Regions from separate parts of the Paenibacillus sp. 481 genome, predicted to be linked through region 2. Evidence: predicted binding sites of a transcription regulator. Region 2 holds the regulator's gene; the other holds the start of a gene.
The links. Region 2 encodes CtsR, which represses protease genes until heat stress. Its sites were predicted from a motif close to ATGGTCAATAAAGGTCAAACA; they were not measured.

Region 1: a site for CtsR is predicted at 6,309-6,329, ahead of clpP (ATP-dependent Clp endopeptidase proteolytic subunit ClpP). Genes of this name have one in related genera too.

The regions. Positions count from the first base shown of each region.
Region 1 is NZ_CP075175.1:2,150,070-2,157,648, reverse strand. It holds gene pelF (GT4 family glycosyltransferase PelF) at 1-657, shown strand, start outside; gene pelG (exopolysaccharide Pel transporter PelG) at 633-2,141, shown strand; gene KIK04_RS09270 (CotH kinase family protein) at 2,192-4,024, shown strand; gene KIK04_RS09265 (polyphosphate polymerase domain-containing protein) at 4,070-4,792, shown strand; gene KIK04_RS09260 (DUF4956 domain-containing protein) at 4,813-5,493, shown strand; gene clpP (ATP-dependent Clp endopeptidase proteolytic subunit ClpP) at 5,579-6,205, opposite strand; tRNA gene KIK04_RS09250 (tRNA-Arg) at 6,481-6,555, opposite strand; gene KIK04_RS09245 (hypothetical protein) at 6,563-6,769, shown strand; gene KIK04_RS09240 (hypothetical protein) at 6,975-7,565, shown strand.
Region 2 is NZ_CP075175.1:2,910,685-2,918,263, forward strand. It holds rRNA gene KIK04_RS12680 (23S ribosomal RNA) at 1-942, shown strand, start outside; rRNA gene rrf (5S ribosomal RNA) at 1,101-1,217, shown strand; gene KIK04_RS12690 (CtsR family transcriptional regulator) at 1,647-2,108, shown strand; gene KIK04_RS12695 (protein-arginine kinase activator protein McsA) at 2,161-2,709, shown strand; gene KIK04_RS12700 (protein-arginine kinase McsB) at 2,737-3,804, shown strand; gene clpC (ATP-dependent protease ATP-binding subunit ClpC) at 3,828-6,317, shown strand; gene radA (DNA repair protein RadA) at 6,691-7,579, shown strand, end outside.

The DNA of each region.
Region 1 (7,579 bases), 760 kb from region 2:
AGCATTATTCCTAACGGAGTCGAGTTTCACGACTATGTTGGACTGCCTGCAAAAGCAGTAGGCGACAATCGTATACACGTCGGTGCCATCGTGCGCGTCGTACCGATTAAAGACATTAAGACGATGATTCAGGCATTCGCCATCGTGAAACAAGAGGTGCCGGACTCGACATTTTGGATCATTGGCCCTTATGACGAAGATCCTGAATATTACGCAGAATGTCAGGCGCTGTTGGAAGCGTTGGCAGTAGAAGAAGTAACGTTTACAGGTAGTATGCAGATTAGCAATATTATTGGCAAAATGGACTTACTTGTGTTGTCGAGCATCAGCGAGGGGCAACCATTGGCCGTGCTTGAAGGGATGGCCGCTGGCAAGCCGTTCGTGACAACGGATGTTGGCAGTTGTAAAGAACTGCTGTATGGCATGGATGACGCCTATGGCCCAGCAGGATTTGTGGCTCCTGTTATGAATGTGGACAGCATCGCGCAAGCGATTATCGAGCTGTGCAATCATCCAGATGAACGTGTGCGCATGGGAGTAGCGGGTCAGGAGCGGGTTAGAAATCTTTATAGTAAGCAGCAATTTATTCAATCGTATGTTGCGTTGTATGAAAGCTACGAGGAGGGGCGCACATGGCAGGCATCGGCTTTGAATTGAAAAAATTGTTCACTAGGCGGGAGTTAGCTTATCGCTTACGTGCTTATGCCATCTCTTCAATCGTTACAGTTGGCCCCATGCTTGCCTGTATGATGATGATCATTGGTGCACAGCTCGTCATGAAAGCGTGGGAGGGACCACTTAGCGAGCGAGAGTTGCTGTTCGGCGGCGCTGTCTACGCCTTCGTCTGCTCCTACATCATTGTGTCGATCTATCAAATGATGACGACGCGTGCTGTATCAGACATGTTGTATGAACAGCGCTACGAACAAATTTTGCCCTCTGTTTATGCAGGGCTCATTTGGTCACTCACTCCCGCGCTGCTCATCGGCGGGGCGTTTGTCATTTGGGCGCCACTTAGCTTCGGATACAAGCTAGCGCTGTATTTATTTTTCGTGCAGCTAGTCGTGATATGGCATCTTGGCGTATATGTAACGGCGTTAAAGCACTATGGATACGTATTTGGTGCCTTCGCCGTAGGTGGCATTGTCGGTACATTAAACTGTGTACTGTGGCCGTTTATTACAGGTTCCTTGTCAGCCGCAGCCATGTTATGGATGTTAAATATCGGGATTTGCTGCACGCTGCTAGGGCTTGCTTATGCGGTTGAACGGCAATTTGGGGGCCGTCTGCCTTCAACGAAAGGTGCAACAGGTACGATAGATGCGACAAGTGCAACAGGTGCAACAAGTGCGGCAGGTGTGACACGTAAGGGAGACCTGTCGGCGGACAAGCGTCTTTCCGACGAGGCACGTAGCTACAGCTTAGTGCAGTGGATGCGTCGATACCCATCCTTGATGGGCATTGGATTCATGATGGCTCTAGGGTTATATACACATCAGATTGTACAGTGGATCAAAAATGAGGGAATATGGGTCGAAGGTGTGTTTAGGATGTCTCCGGCATACGATTTGCCAGTGTATTACGCATTTTTAACGACGATACCGACGCTAGTGTTGTTTGTTGTAGCGCTAGAGACATCATTTTATCCCAAATGCCGTCAATATTATGAAACGGTACTTGGACAAGGGTCAATGCGGGAAATTGAACAGGCTCGAAGAGATATGAGCCAAGTGCTCGTGTATGAAGTGTCGCTCTTAATGGGCATCCAGCTCTTTTTTACGATATTATCGATTGCATTCGCCGTTCGTTTACTACCCTTTTTCGGGTTCACAAGTACGATGATAGAAGCGTTTAATATTTTGGCGCTTTCCTTTTTCGCCTATACGTTATTTATGGTTATTGTCCTTGTTCTGCTCTATTTTGATGATCGGAAGGGTGTATTTGCATTAAGTGCGATTATGCTCGCATGTAGTGCAACTTTCTCTATACTATTTGATAACGTTGATACGAGCTTTGCTATGTTTACGGCCTCCTTTATCGCTTTAACCTTGTCTTTAGGGCGTTTGCGATACGTCATTAGACATTTGCACTACTACACATTTAGCGCACAACCGATAGTTATCAAACGAACTCCGCTTTAGCATGAAGCGGAACGGACATAAATAACGATGGTGATATGGGAGGGGACAAGATGAAACAGCATGATCAATCCCAGACAGCATTCGGACAAAGTAGTTATTCTGGTGGGGGACGAGGCATCGAACGCTGTGTAGGGTCGGTAAAGGCAGTCATCTGCCTACTGTTGGCAATTACGTTGTTAGCTGTAGCGGGGTGCACAGACGATACAGCGACACCATCACAATCAGATGAAATAGATTCGATCGTATCGAACAATAAGGGAATAATGGCAGCAGATTCACTTGTTGAGAATAAAGAAATATATCGTTCAGATAGGGGTGATCACATCGTTCACCTCTATTTGACGATAGCTGCCTCAAATAAGACGAATGTGCCGCCTGTCACTTGGGCTCAGCTGAGTTCGATTATGAAGAAGGTACCGGGGGAGAAGCATCCTGAGGTGGATGTTATTTTTCAAGAAGGCAATGCAACAGGTCCGGTAAGCGGGATGTTCGGTTACAGCGAATTGGTGCCTAACGGTACGGCTACCGTTCGAGGGGCATCATCGCTTCGCTCGCCGCAAAAGTCATATAAAGTGAAGCTCATTGACGATGCTGGCCTGTGGCGAGATCAGCGGGTCATTAACCTCGTTAAACATTCATATGATTTAACACGTGTGCGCAACAAGCTAAGCTTCGATCTGCTCAAGCATATGCCCGATATAACAAGCCTACGGACCCAGTTCGTCCATTTGCATGTAAGGGATTTAACGGCTAGTCCTGCTGCATCTACCTTTCAGGACTACGGCTTATATACGCAGATCGAACAGCCCAACAAGCGCTTTTTGTTGGCACACGGTTTAGATCCGAGCGGCCATCTGTACAAAGCGGTCATGTTTGAATTTTTCCGTTACAAGGATAAGTTGAGAACGGAAGATGAGCCGCAATTTGATAAAGATGCGTTCGAATCTGTGCTTGAAGTGCAGGGTAGCAACGATCATAAGAAGCTGTTGGCAATGTTAGACGATGTGAATGATATCTCGCAAGATATAGACAGTGTGGTAGATAAACACTTTGATCGCGATAACTTTTTAACATGGACAGCGCTCAATATTTTGTTCGATAACATGGATACGAATACACAAAATTTTTTGCTGTATTCTCCGCTTAATTCGGAAAAATGGTACTTCCTCCCGTGGGATTACGATGGCGCTTGGGGAGATTCCAGCTTTGAGGCGCCTCTGGCAAAGGAGCCGCCTGTTCGCTGGCGGACTGGTGTTGCGAACTACTGGAACAACGTGTTGCAGAGCCGCTTTTTTAAGAAGCGCGCGAATGTTGAACAATTAACGGCAAAAGTCGATGCCTTGTTTCCTAAAATCAAGCCGGAGCTTGTACAGCAATATTTGAACCAGTACCGCAAGGTTGCCCCACAAGTCTCGCTAAGCTCTCCTGATTTGAATTTCTTGCCGGGAACACCGCAGCAATACAAAGCGGAGTGGGCTCGACTGGCTACGATTCCAGCCAAACAAATTGAAGCCTATAAGCGCCACTTGGAATGGCCGATGCCGTTCTTTTTGGGTGAGGCAAAGGCGAAAGGGACTGGACTTGCGTTTAATTGGGGGAATTCCTACGACTTGCAAGGTGATAGCTTAACGTATCGGTTCGAGTTAAGTAAGTCACCGAATTTTGATAAGCCGCTCACGGTTCAAGACGGCTTGCGCTCAACGACAGCACAGGTCAACAATATTCAGCCTGGGAAATATTTTTGGCGCGTGTTTGTATTTGATGCGAAAGGCAACAAGCAGCATGCCTTTGATACGTATCGTGATGCCAATCAGATCAAATTTAACGGCGTGAAACAAATTTTCGTCGAGCGTAAGGACGGAACATTAGTTGTCCCAAAATGATGGAATAACGTTCAATAAACGCTAAGTATAATCGGAGGATACACGATGCCACGCATGAATTTTGGCGACGTAAAGCTTAGACATGAGTTGAAGTTCTACATTCATCATCATGAATATATCGGTTTAAGGCAGCGGATACGTTCATTGCTGACGTTGGACAAGCATTCCGTCGATGAGGAAGGCTACCATATCCGCAGTTTGTATTTTGATAACAAGTATGAATCCGCTTTGCACAATAAAAACGAAGGCATCTTTCATCGGCGCAAATATCGTATTCGTATTTACAACAAGTGCGATTCTATCATTAAACTAGAACGGAAAAGCAAGTGGAACGAGCTCGTATCCAAGGAATCAGAGCAGCTGACCCGCGCGCAGGTCGATCGGATTATGCTAGGAGATTACGAAGCGCTGCTAGACAACAAAGATGAGCGTTCCTTGTCAGCGCGGTTTTACCGTGATTTCACGCAAGGGGCCATGCAGCCAGCGGTTATCGTTGATTACGTTCGTGAAGCTTATTTGTATGATGCAGGTGACGTGCGGATTACGTTCGATAAGCAGCTTAGTGCCGGCGTGCATTCCCTCCAGTTGTTCGACCCGCATCTGATGACACGTTCCATGATTGGCGGGCCCCGAACCATTTTAGAAGTGAAATACAATCAATTTATGCCCCGTGTCGTGTTCGACTTGTTGCAAATGTCGGCGCATCAGCGATCCACGATTTCGAAGTATGCTATTTGCAAAGAGAGCCGCAAGCCGTACGCTTATTAAACAATGGTAAGGAGAGTACCATGGATCAGATCGTGAATTTTAAAGATATGTTTAAAAAGAGTGTGCTGCAATTAGAGGCGTTTAACAAAATTTCGCTGATTGAAATTTTTTGGGGAATGCTTATTTCTTTCCTTATCGGTATGTTCATATATTGGGTATATCAAAAATGTTTCCGTGGAGTCGTGTACAGTCATAACTATAATGTGACGTTCGTGTTAATGACGATGATTACGACGCTCATTATTATGACGATCAGCACCAATATCGTACTCTCGCTCGGCATGGTAGGCGCACTGAGTATTGTGCGGTTCCGTACGGCGGTGAAAGATCCGATGGACATTATTTATATGTTTTGGGCCGTTTCTGTCGGGATCGCGACAGGGGCCAAGTTGTATCCGTTGTCTATTTTCGGATCGTTGGCAATTGGGGCAACGATTTACTTTTTATCGCAGCGGCAAGAAAAGCAGAAGCCATACTTGGTCATTTTGCAATATGAAGAGAAAGCGAGTGACGAAGTACTCGTACAGCTGCGCAAGCGTAAATCGGTGTTGAAATCAAAAACGGTACGCAAAGGGATGACCGAGCTTACGGTAGAAACGAGGCTAAGTGATGACAACACGGCGTTTGTTGACGCACTTGCCGCGTTGGATGGGGTTAAAGATGTTGTGCTCGTCAGCTACAACGGAGATTACGCGCCTTAAATAAGAAAGCCGTCCACCTCATTGGTGAACGGCTTTCAGCTTGTAAAGCTCGCTCTGCGTGCTTAGCATGACGCCTATAGCTTGTTTATATCAACTCGCTAAGCGGTTTATCCAATACTTTGTCAACGAGACCGTACTCCAGCGCTTCTTGCGCGGACATGAAGTAGTCGCGGTCCGTATCTTTCTCAATGCGCTCTAACGGTTGACCTGTGCGGTCAGCCAAGATGCGGTTGAGGTTGTCACGCATCTTCAAGATGCGCTGCGCACGGATATGAATATCCGATGCTTGGCCTTCTGCTCCGCCCAGCGGTTGGTGAATCATAACTTCGCTGTTAGGGAGCGCAAGACGCTTGCCTTTAGCGCCTGCGTTCAGCAGGAATGCGCCCATCGAAGCTGCCATACCTACACAAATGGTAGATACGTCTGGCTTAATATGCTGCATTGTATCGTAGATGCCCATGCCAGCGGAAATGGAGCCGCCTGGACTGTTGATGTACAAGTAAATATCTTTCTCTGGGTCGTCAGCAGCTAAAAATAGCATCTGGGCGATAATGGAGTTCGCCACTACATCATTGACTGGGCTTCCCAAGAAAATAATCCGATCCTTCAACAATCTCGAGTAAATGTCATATGCGCGTTCGCCCCGATTTGTCTGTTCGACAACCATAGGTACGTAACTCATGTTTAACTCCTCCTTACGAATACGTTGCATCCGCCATCGGATGCATTCGCCCAATGATAATAAGCATTGCCTGTTTATGAATCGTGCTATACCCATTAAACGGGATAAATTAACTATAATTCAGAATTTGCAAAAAGTCAAAGATGGTCAAACTCGATATTGAAAAAAACATCCTACCTGTAAGCCTGTGGGCTTGTGCTGGCGGATGTTCCTTCGTATCCCTAATATGTTGCAATATGCGTTCGTTAAGTAGCTTGTTAAATTGCTTCTAATCTCCCGCCCCAGACGCGGGTTCAGAAAATGTATGGCGCGCCCGCAAGGAATCGAACCTTGATCTCAGGCTCCGGAGGCCTACGTCATATCCATTGGACCACGGGCGCACAACTAATGAAAGATGCTCGACTTATTATAGAAGATTCGGAGGGAAAAAGCAAGAACAACGGAAAAATTCAACAATTTATTTTTTGTTTTTGTGTGAACGCCATGCTGGTTATGTTAGCACAAGTAAAATCATGTAAATGTGCAGGTGTTTTTAAGGAAAAAGACGTGCATTGGAAAAAATCTGCGTTTGTGCAGGGATTTGAATCGAAATAAGCCAAATGAAGCAACTTGGGACGTATTATGAAGCCTGTTTGTATCAGTTGTTAGGGGCTCGACTTGATAGGCTATAAAATGAAATATTCGCAGCAATTGTAACAACTCGTGAACTTGTTTAAAATCCAATAATAGGTATACCTATGGCATGGCATTAAGCAGGTCTTTCTGATACAGCATGAAAGAACTTTCAAGGAGTGAAATCATGGAATTTGAATATCACCTTACCATTAATGATTTGAAGTTGGATGAGAAGGAAGCTTTTATGAGTATTTGTCAGTCAGAACAAGTTAAGCCTCTTATGATCGTCTTGGATCAAGGACACTACATCACGCAGCCCATGATTACAGGTGTTACCCAGTGCGCAGATTTTCAAGCAGCTAATATAGAAATTGAAAGGGTTGCAACGGCTTTTCGCAACAACGGATTTACTATTGTAAGGAAAAAAGTAGAGATTCCCCCGCAGGAAGAAAAGTATTTTTATGAGCCGATCGTGCAGCATTCGAAGCCTTATTTTGAATGGCATGGCAAGGTAGAGGTCGATGATGTAGCCAAGTTAAAAAATTGTTGCGCAAGCCATGGCGGACATATTTCTAGAAACTCGATGAACGCGAATGGTAAAGTGCGATTTATTACGGTTAGAGAATATGAAGGCCCAGCGCAATTTTATAGCCGTGTCGACCAGATACATACCATTTTACAGCAAAATAATATAGAACTCATCAAACAACAATATGAGCTATGTATTTATGATAGTAGAGAAGAATTGGATAGCGGCTGGATCTCAACATTGTAACGGGGGAGATGATG
Region 2 (7,579 bases):
AAATTCTGACCCGCACGAATGGCGTAACGAATTGGGCGCTGTCTCAACGAGAGATCCGGTGAAATTTTAATACCTGTGAAGATGCAGGTTACCCGCGACAAGACGGAAAGACCCCATGGAGCTTTACTACAGCTTGATATTGGACTTTGGTACGGACTGTACAGGATAGGTGGGAGCCTTAGAAACCTGAGCGCCAGCTTAGGTGGAGGCACCGTTGGGATACCACCCTGTTCGTATCGGAGTTCTAACCTAGGACCGTTACCCGGTTCGGGGACAGTGTCAGGTGGGTAGTTTGACTGGGGCGGTCGCCTCCTAAAGAGTAACGGAGGCGCCCCAAGGTTCCCTCAGAATGGTTGGAAATCATTCGAAGAGTGCAAAGGCATAAGGGAGCTTGACTGCGAGACCTACAAGTCGAGCAGGGACGAAAGTCGGGCTTAGTGATCCGGTGGTACCGCATGGAAGGGCCATCGCTCAACGGATAAAAGCTACCCTGGGGATAACAGGCTTATCTCCCCCAAGAGTCCACATCGACGGGGAGGTTTGGCACCTCGATGTCGGCTCATCGCATCCTGGGGCTGAAGTAGGTCCCAAGGGTTGGGCTGTTCGCCCATTAAAGCGGTACGCGAGCTGGGTTCAGAACGTCGTGAGACAGTTCGGTCCCTATCTGTCGCGGGCGTAGGAAATTTGAGAGGAGCTGTCCTTAGTACGAGAGGACCGGGATGGACATACCGCTGGTGTACCAGTTGTTCTGCCAAGAGCATCGCTGGGTAGCCAAGTATGGAAGGGATAAGCGCTGAAAGCATCTAAGCGTGAAGCCCCCCTCAAGATGAGATTTCCCACTTTTGGTAAGACCCCTTGAAGACGACGAGGTTGATAGGTTCGGGGTGGAAGTACAGTAATGTATGGAGCTGACGAATACTAATAGGTCGAGGGCTTATCCTAAATAAGCAAGATGATTCGAAATAACGATTTACCTTTCACGATCAGTTTTCAGGGTGCAAATGCTGAAGAAGCCAACAAGTTTGGTGGAATCGGTAGCGCACAGCACTTGGCGGTGCTGGCCTGAACAAAATATTGGCGAGTATTAACGAGCCAAGCTGTCTGGTGATGATGGCGGAGGGGTTCCACGCGTTCCCATACCGAACACGACCGTTAAGCCCTCCAGCGCCGATGGTACTTGGACCGCAGGGTCCTGGGAGAGTAGGACGTTGCCAAGCAGCAAAGCCCACTGACGATATGTCGGTGGGCTTTTTTGTGATTTTAGATTGTATTTCGCACTTAATTACCTCTGTATATTACTTATAGCATTAATTAATAACCACGTTAATCATTAAGACTCCAGTATAATTCCATAATATTTCAACGTAATATTAAGATATATCACGATAAAAATGTTTAATATGCGCTTTTAACCGGAATACTGTATGTTAGTTAGTAGAAATTTAATGCTTTTTCGTTGACAATGGTTCGGGAGAAACCACTTTGTACAAGTTTACAACTGTTTATTGTAAGAAGGGGTATTGGCAAATTGAGAAGAAATGCATATAATATAGTTAAAGTCAAAGAAAGTCAAAGTCAACAACACGAATATTTGACAGTTAAAATGGGTTAAACCTAATATAAGAAGCGCTGAAGGGAGGGAGAAGATGCGCAATATTTCTGACTTAATTGAGCATTACTTGAAGCATATGCTAGTTGACAGTCCAGAAGGAACGGTAGAAATTCAGCGAAATGAGTTAGCGGATAAGTTCTCATGTGTACCTTCACAAATTAATTATGTTATTAGCACTCGTTTTTCGTTGGAAAAAGGTTACGTCGTGGAGAGCAAACGTGGTGGCGGTGGGTATATCCGTATTCAACGGATTGAGCTTCCTTCACATTTAGCAATCCAGAACCATTTATGCGATAACATTGGTGAACGAATTGGTCAATCTGCTGCAGAAGGGCTCATTTATCAGCTGGAAGAAGCGAAAGTCATCTCCCGACGTGAGGCAAACTTACTTAGGGCTGTTGTTTCACGCGATAATTTAGCGATGAAGCTCCCGCTTAGGGATGAAGTAAGAGCACGATTAATGCGAGCAATGCTCGTTGCACTACTTAGTAAGTAATCAATTTTAACAACATTGCAATTATTTATATGATGAAGAAGGAGGAACGGAGATGATATGTCAACAGTGCGGTCAAAAGCCAGCCACGCTGCATTTTACGAAAATCGTTAATGGCCAAAAGACAGAGTTTCACATATGTGAATCGTGCGCACGGGAAAAAGGAGAATGGATTCCTGGTACAACGAATGGCTTCTCAATTCATAATTTGTTGTCTGGATTGCTTGATTTCGATTTAGCCGCAGGCGGCGGAATGATGACTGGTGGAGGCCCTCCTGTTCCTCCTAAACCGCAATCCACGCGTTGTGACAGGTGTGGACTTACGTTTGCACAGTTTAGCAAACTAGGCCGTTTTGGTTGTGATGAATGTTACAATTTTTTTGGCGAACGTTTGGATCCGCTCTTGAAGCGTGTGCATGGCAATACGGTGCACATCGGTAAAATTCCTCGACGTGGAGGAGGAGTTATCCAACGCCGCCGTGAATTAGATGAACTTAAGAGGCAATTACAATACAGCATTATGAATGAGCAGTTTGAACATGCAGCACAGCTACGCGACCGTATTCGAGAGATTGAACAACATTCTTCCGAGAGCTCGGATTAATTCAGGACAAGGAAAGGAGATGGTGACATGTCTAATTATCATTTTATGGAGCAACCGTTAAGTGACTGGATGCGTGGTACCGGACCGGACTCCGATATCGTCATCAGCAGCCGTATACGCATCGCACGGAATCTTAGCGCATTGCCGTTTCCGCTCTTAGCGACAAACCAGCAATCTGCAGAAGTGCTGCAACGTCTGTCTTCTGTCTTGAATGAGCAAGGTTTTATATCACTCGGGTCGTTTCAAAGTATTCGTCTCGTTGATATGAATGAAACGGAGAAGCAAGTTCTTGTGGAGAAACATTTGATTTCACCGAACTTGGCAAACGAAGCTCGTAACGGTGCGGTCATTTTAAGCGACAATGAAGCTGTTAGCATCATGGTAAACGAAGAGGACCATTTGCGAATACAATGTTTATACCCTGGTCTGCAAATACGCGAAGCATGGGCACAGGCTAACCGTATCGATGATGTGTTCGAGGCACATGTAGATTACGCTTTCCATGAGAGACGTGGTTATCTAACAAGTTGCCCGACAAATGTGGGTACAGGTATTCGTGCATCCGTGATGATGCATCTGCCTGGATTAGTGCTAAATCAGCAAATAAACCGTATTTTGCAAGCGGTGACGCAGGTTGGATTAGCCGTGAGAGGATTGTACGGTGAAGGCAGCGAAGCGATAGGTAATCTGTTTCAAGTATCGAACCAGATTACGCTTGGCCAATCTGAAGATGAAATTATCGACAACTTGTACAGCGTCGTGAAGCAAATTATTGAGCATGAGAAGGCAGCACGTGAGCAACTCCTCACAGATAATCGGACGAGATTGACCGATCGAGTGTGTCGCTCATACGGTATTTTGAAACATGCTGCTATAATGGATACAAAAGAGGCTGCACAGCGCTTATCCGACATTCGATTGGGCTCTGATATTGGTATTTTGCACGATATTTCAGCTCCAATATTGAACGAATTGTTAGTGATGACGCAGCCAGGTTTTTTGCAACACATTTTCAATAAGCCGCTACAAGCGGATGAACGGGACGTATATCGGGCTCGTCTCATACGGGAGTCCTTAACAAAATCAAAATCCTAACTTTAATGTGGAGGTGCAAGAAAATGATGTTCGGTAGATTCACAGAACGTGCGCAAAAGGTGTTGGCTTTAGCTCAAGAGGAAGCTGTTCGATTGGGGCATAATAATATTGGGACAGAGCATATTTTACTCGGTCTGATTCGTGAAGGAGAAGGCATAGCCGCTAAAGCGCTTGTTGGGCTTGGCTTAGGCTTGGAAAAGATTCAGGACGAAGTGGAGTCGTTGATTGGTCGCGGACAAGAACAGCCAACTAATATCGCTTACACGCCACGAGCGAAAAAAGTGATTGAACTGTCCATGGACGAGGCTCGCAAGCTAGGCCATACGTATGTAGGTACAGAGCATATTTTGCTTGGCCTTATTCGTGAAGGTGAGGGAGTTGCGGCACGCGTCCTTAACAACTTAGGTATTAGCTTGAACAAAGCCCGTCAACAAGTATTGCAATTGCTCGGCAGCAGTGAGGCAGTATCAAGCCATCATGGCTCTTCGCAAAATGTGAGCACGCCAACACTTGATAGCTTGGCACGCGATTTGACGGCATACGCGAAAGAGGGCAACCTGGATCCCGTTATTGGACGCAGTAAAGAAATCGAACGAGTTATTCAAGTGCTTAGCCGCCGTACGAAAAACAACCCTGTACTCATTGGTGAGCCAGGTGTAGGTAAAACGGCTATCGCAGAAGGATTAGCACAACGAATTATTAATAATGAAATTCCGGAAACGCTGCGCGATAAGCGTGTAATGACGCTCGATATGGGCTCAGTCGTAGCAGGTACTAAGTATCGCGGTGAGTTTGAAGACCGCTTGAAAAAGATTATGGACGAGATTCGTCAAGCCGGTAACATCGTCCTCTTCATTGATGAGCTGCATACGCTTATCGGGGCAGGAGGAGCGGAAGGTGCAATTGACGCTTCGAATATATTGAAGCCATCGCTTGCGCGTGGTGAATTGCAATGTATCGGTGCGACAACGTTGGACGAATACCGCAAATATATTGAAAAAGACGCTGCGTTGGAACGTCGATTCCAACCGATTACGGTTGACCAGCCTACGCCAGAAGAAGCGGTGCTTATTCTAAAAGGGCTGCGTGACCGTTATGAAGCGCATCATCGGGTCAAAATTACCGATGAATCCATTGATGCTGCGGTGAAATTATCGGACCGCTATATTCCAGATCGCTTTTTGCCAGATAAGGCTATTGATTTGATTGACGAAGCAAGCTCAAAAGTGCGTTTGAACTCATACACAGTACCGCCTAACTTAAAAGATCTTGAAGCTCGCTTAGAAGATATTCGTAAGGAAAAGGATGCTTCTGTACAGAGCCAAGAATTTGAAAAAGCAGCTGCTTTACGTGATACAGAGCAAAAGATGCGCGAAGAACTGGATACAGTTCGTAACCAATGGAAAGAAAAGCAGGGGCGTATGGACTCTGAGGTTACGCCAGAAGATATTGCACATGTAGTGGCAAGCTGGACGGGTATTCCGGTACTCAAGCTGAAGGAAGAAGAAACGGAGCGCTTGTTGAAAATGGAGGAGATTCTCCATGAGCGCGTAATCGGTCAGGATGAAGCAGTTAAGGCAGTTAGCCGTGCGATTCGTCGTGCGCGTGCGGGATTGAAAGATCCGAAGCGCCCAATGGGTTCGTTTATTTTCCTCGGCCCTACAGGTGTCGGTAAGACAGAATTGGCACGTGCGCTTGCTGAAGCCTTATTCGGTGATGACAATGCAGTTATCCGCATCGATATGTCCGAATATATGGAGAAGCATTCGACAGCTCGTCTCGTCGGAGCGCCTCCAGGCTATGTTGGTTATGAAGAGGGCGGCCAGCTTACCGAAAAAGTACGCCGCAAGCCGTATTCGGTCGTCTTGCTGGACGAAATCGAGAAGGCGCACCCAGAAGTGTTCAACATTTTGCTGCAAGTGCTGGAAGATGGACGCTTGACCGATTCGAAAGGCAGAGTTGTTGATTTCCGCAACACGCTTATTATCCTAACGTCTAACGTTGGTGCTGAAGCGATTAAGCGTAATTCTACGCTTGGATTCACGGCAACAGAGGATTCCGGTCGCGATTACAACAACATGAAAGACAAAGTGATGGGTGAACTTAAGAAGAGCTTCCGTCCAGAGTTCCTGAACCGGATTGACGAAATTATCGTCTTCCACTCGCTCGAAAAGAAACACATTGCGGAAATCGTTACGCTTATGGCAGACGAATTGCGCAAGCGCCTAAAAGAGCAAGATGTGGACTTCCAATTAACGGATACGGCGAAAGCCTTCCTCGCTAAGGAAGGGTATGACCCGGCTTACGGTGCACGCCCGCTGCGTCGTGCTATTCAGAAGCATATCGAGGATCGCTTGTCCGAAGAGTTGCTAAGAGGTCAAATTAGCAAAGGCGATTCAGTTACGATTGATGAGCAAGACGGGCAACTCATTGTGATTAACAGTGGTAGCAGCAGTAGCAACAATGATAACAGTGACAGCAGTCTAGGCAATGAAGAGACAGCTAACGCTTAATCGCTATAATTGATGCCAATTGCGCATAGATTTAAGAAAAAGGCACATTCCTTGTGTATTACAGGGGATGTGCCTTTTCATTTTATGCGGCTATCGGGAAGGTGATCATGGAACTAGCAAAACGGGGAAACATATATAAAATCGCGTCTCTTCATATTTTTTACTGTCCAACCGATAAGAAATAACAATTAGCAAACATAATTCCAAGCGTAACACCTTTATCCTCTTTCTTAAAAATGGTAAACTTATAAGTATGCGGTGAAGGTTATCAAGTCATTGCTTGCGAAAATGCGGTCATGATCGAAACGACAAGCTGTTTATCGCGTATATAATAAGTTAAGGATTATTGACAAGCTAGGAGTTGTTGGCTGAGATGGCCAAAGTAAAGACGAAGTTCAATTGCACAGAATGTGGATATGAAACAGCGAAGTGGATGGGAAAATGTCCTGGCTGCAATCAATGGAACACGATGGTTGAAGAACGGGAAACGATTGTAAAGACTGCGGGCGTACAATCTTCCTTGTTTACGGCGAAAGAAAAGCCACAATCGATCATACACATAGAAAGTGGGCGCGAACCGCGCATATCAACAACGTTAAGCGAACTGAACCGCGTATTAGGCGGTGGAGTTGTACCTGGCTCGCTCATTCTTGTAGGTGGAGATCCGGGTATTGGTAAGTCCACTTTGCTGTTGCAAACCTCAAATGCACTTGCAACAAGTGGTTTAAAAGTACTGTATGTGTCTGGTGAGGAGTCGATGCGTCAGACGAAGCTGCGTGCTGATCGTTTGGGTGCTTTATCAGAACGTTTGTTCGTTCTAAGCGAGACGAATCTGCATTTTATTGAGGAAGCCATCGAGGCTATGCAGCCCGATTTCCTCGTAATTGATTCTATACAAACTGTTTATCAGCCATCAGTTGAGTCTGCACCAGGCAGCGTAGCTCAAGTGCGTGAGTGTACGAGTGCTTTTATGCGCGTATCCAAAGGAAAAGGTATCGCTACTGTATTGGTTGGACATGTGACCAAAGAAGGCGCTATCGCTGGACCGCGCATGTTGGAGCATATGGTTGACTGCGTGCTTTATTTTGAAGGTGAGCGGCACCATTCGTATCGCATATTGCGCGCTGTTAAAAATCGATTCGGCTCTACGAATGAGATCGGCATTTTTGAGATGGGTGAAGGCGGTCTCGTTGAAGTAAAGAACCCATCCGAGATGTTTTTACAAGAGCGTCCGCTTGGCGTAGCTGGTTCTACCGTTGTTG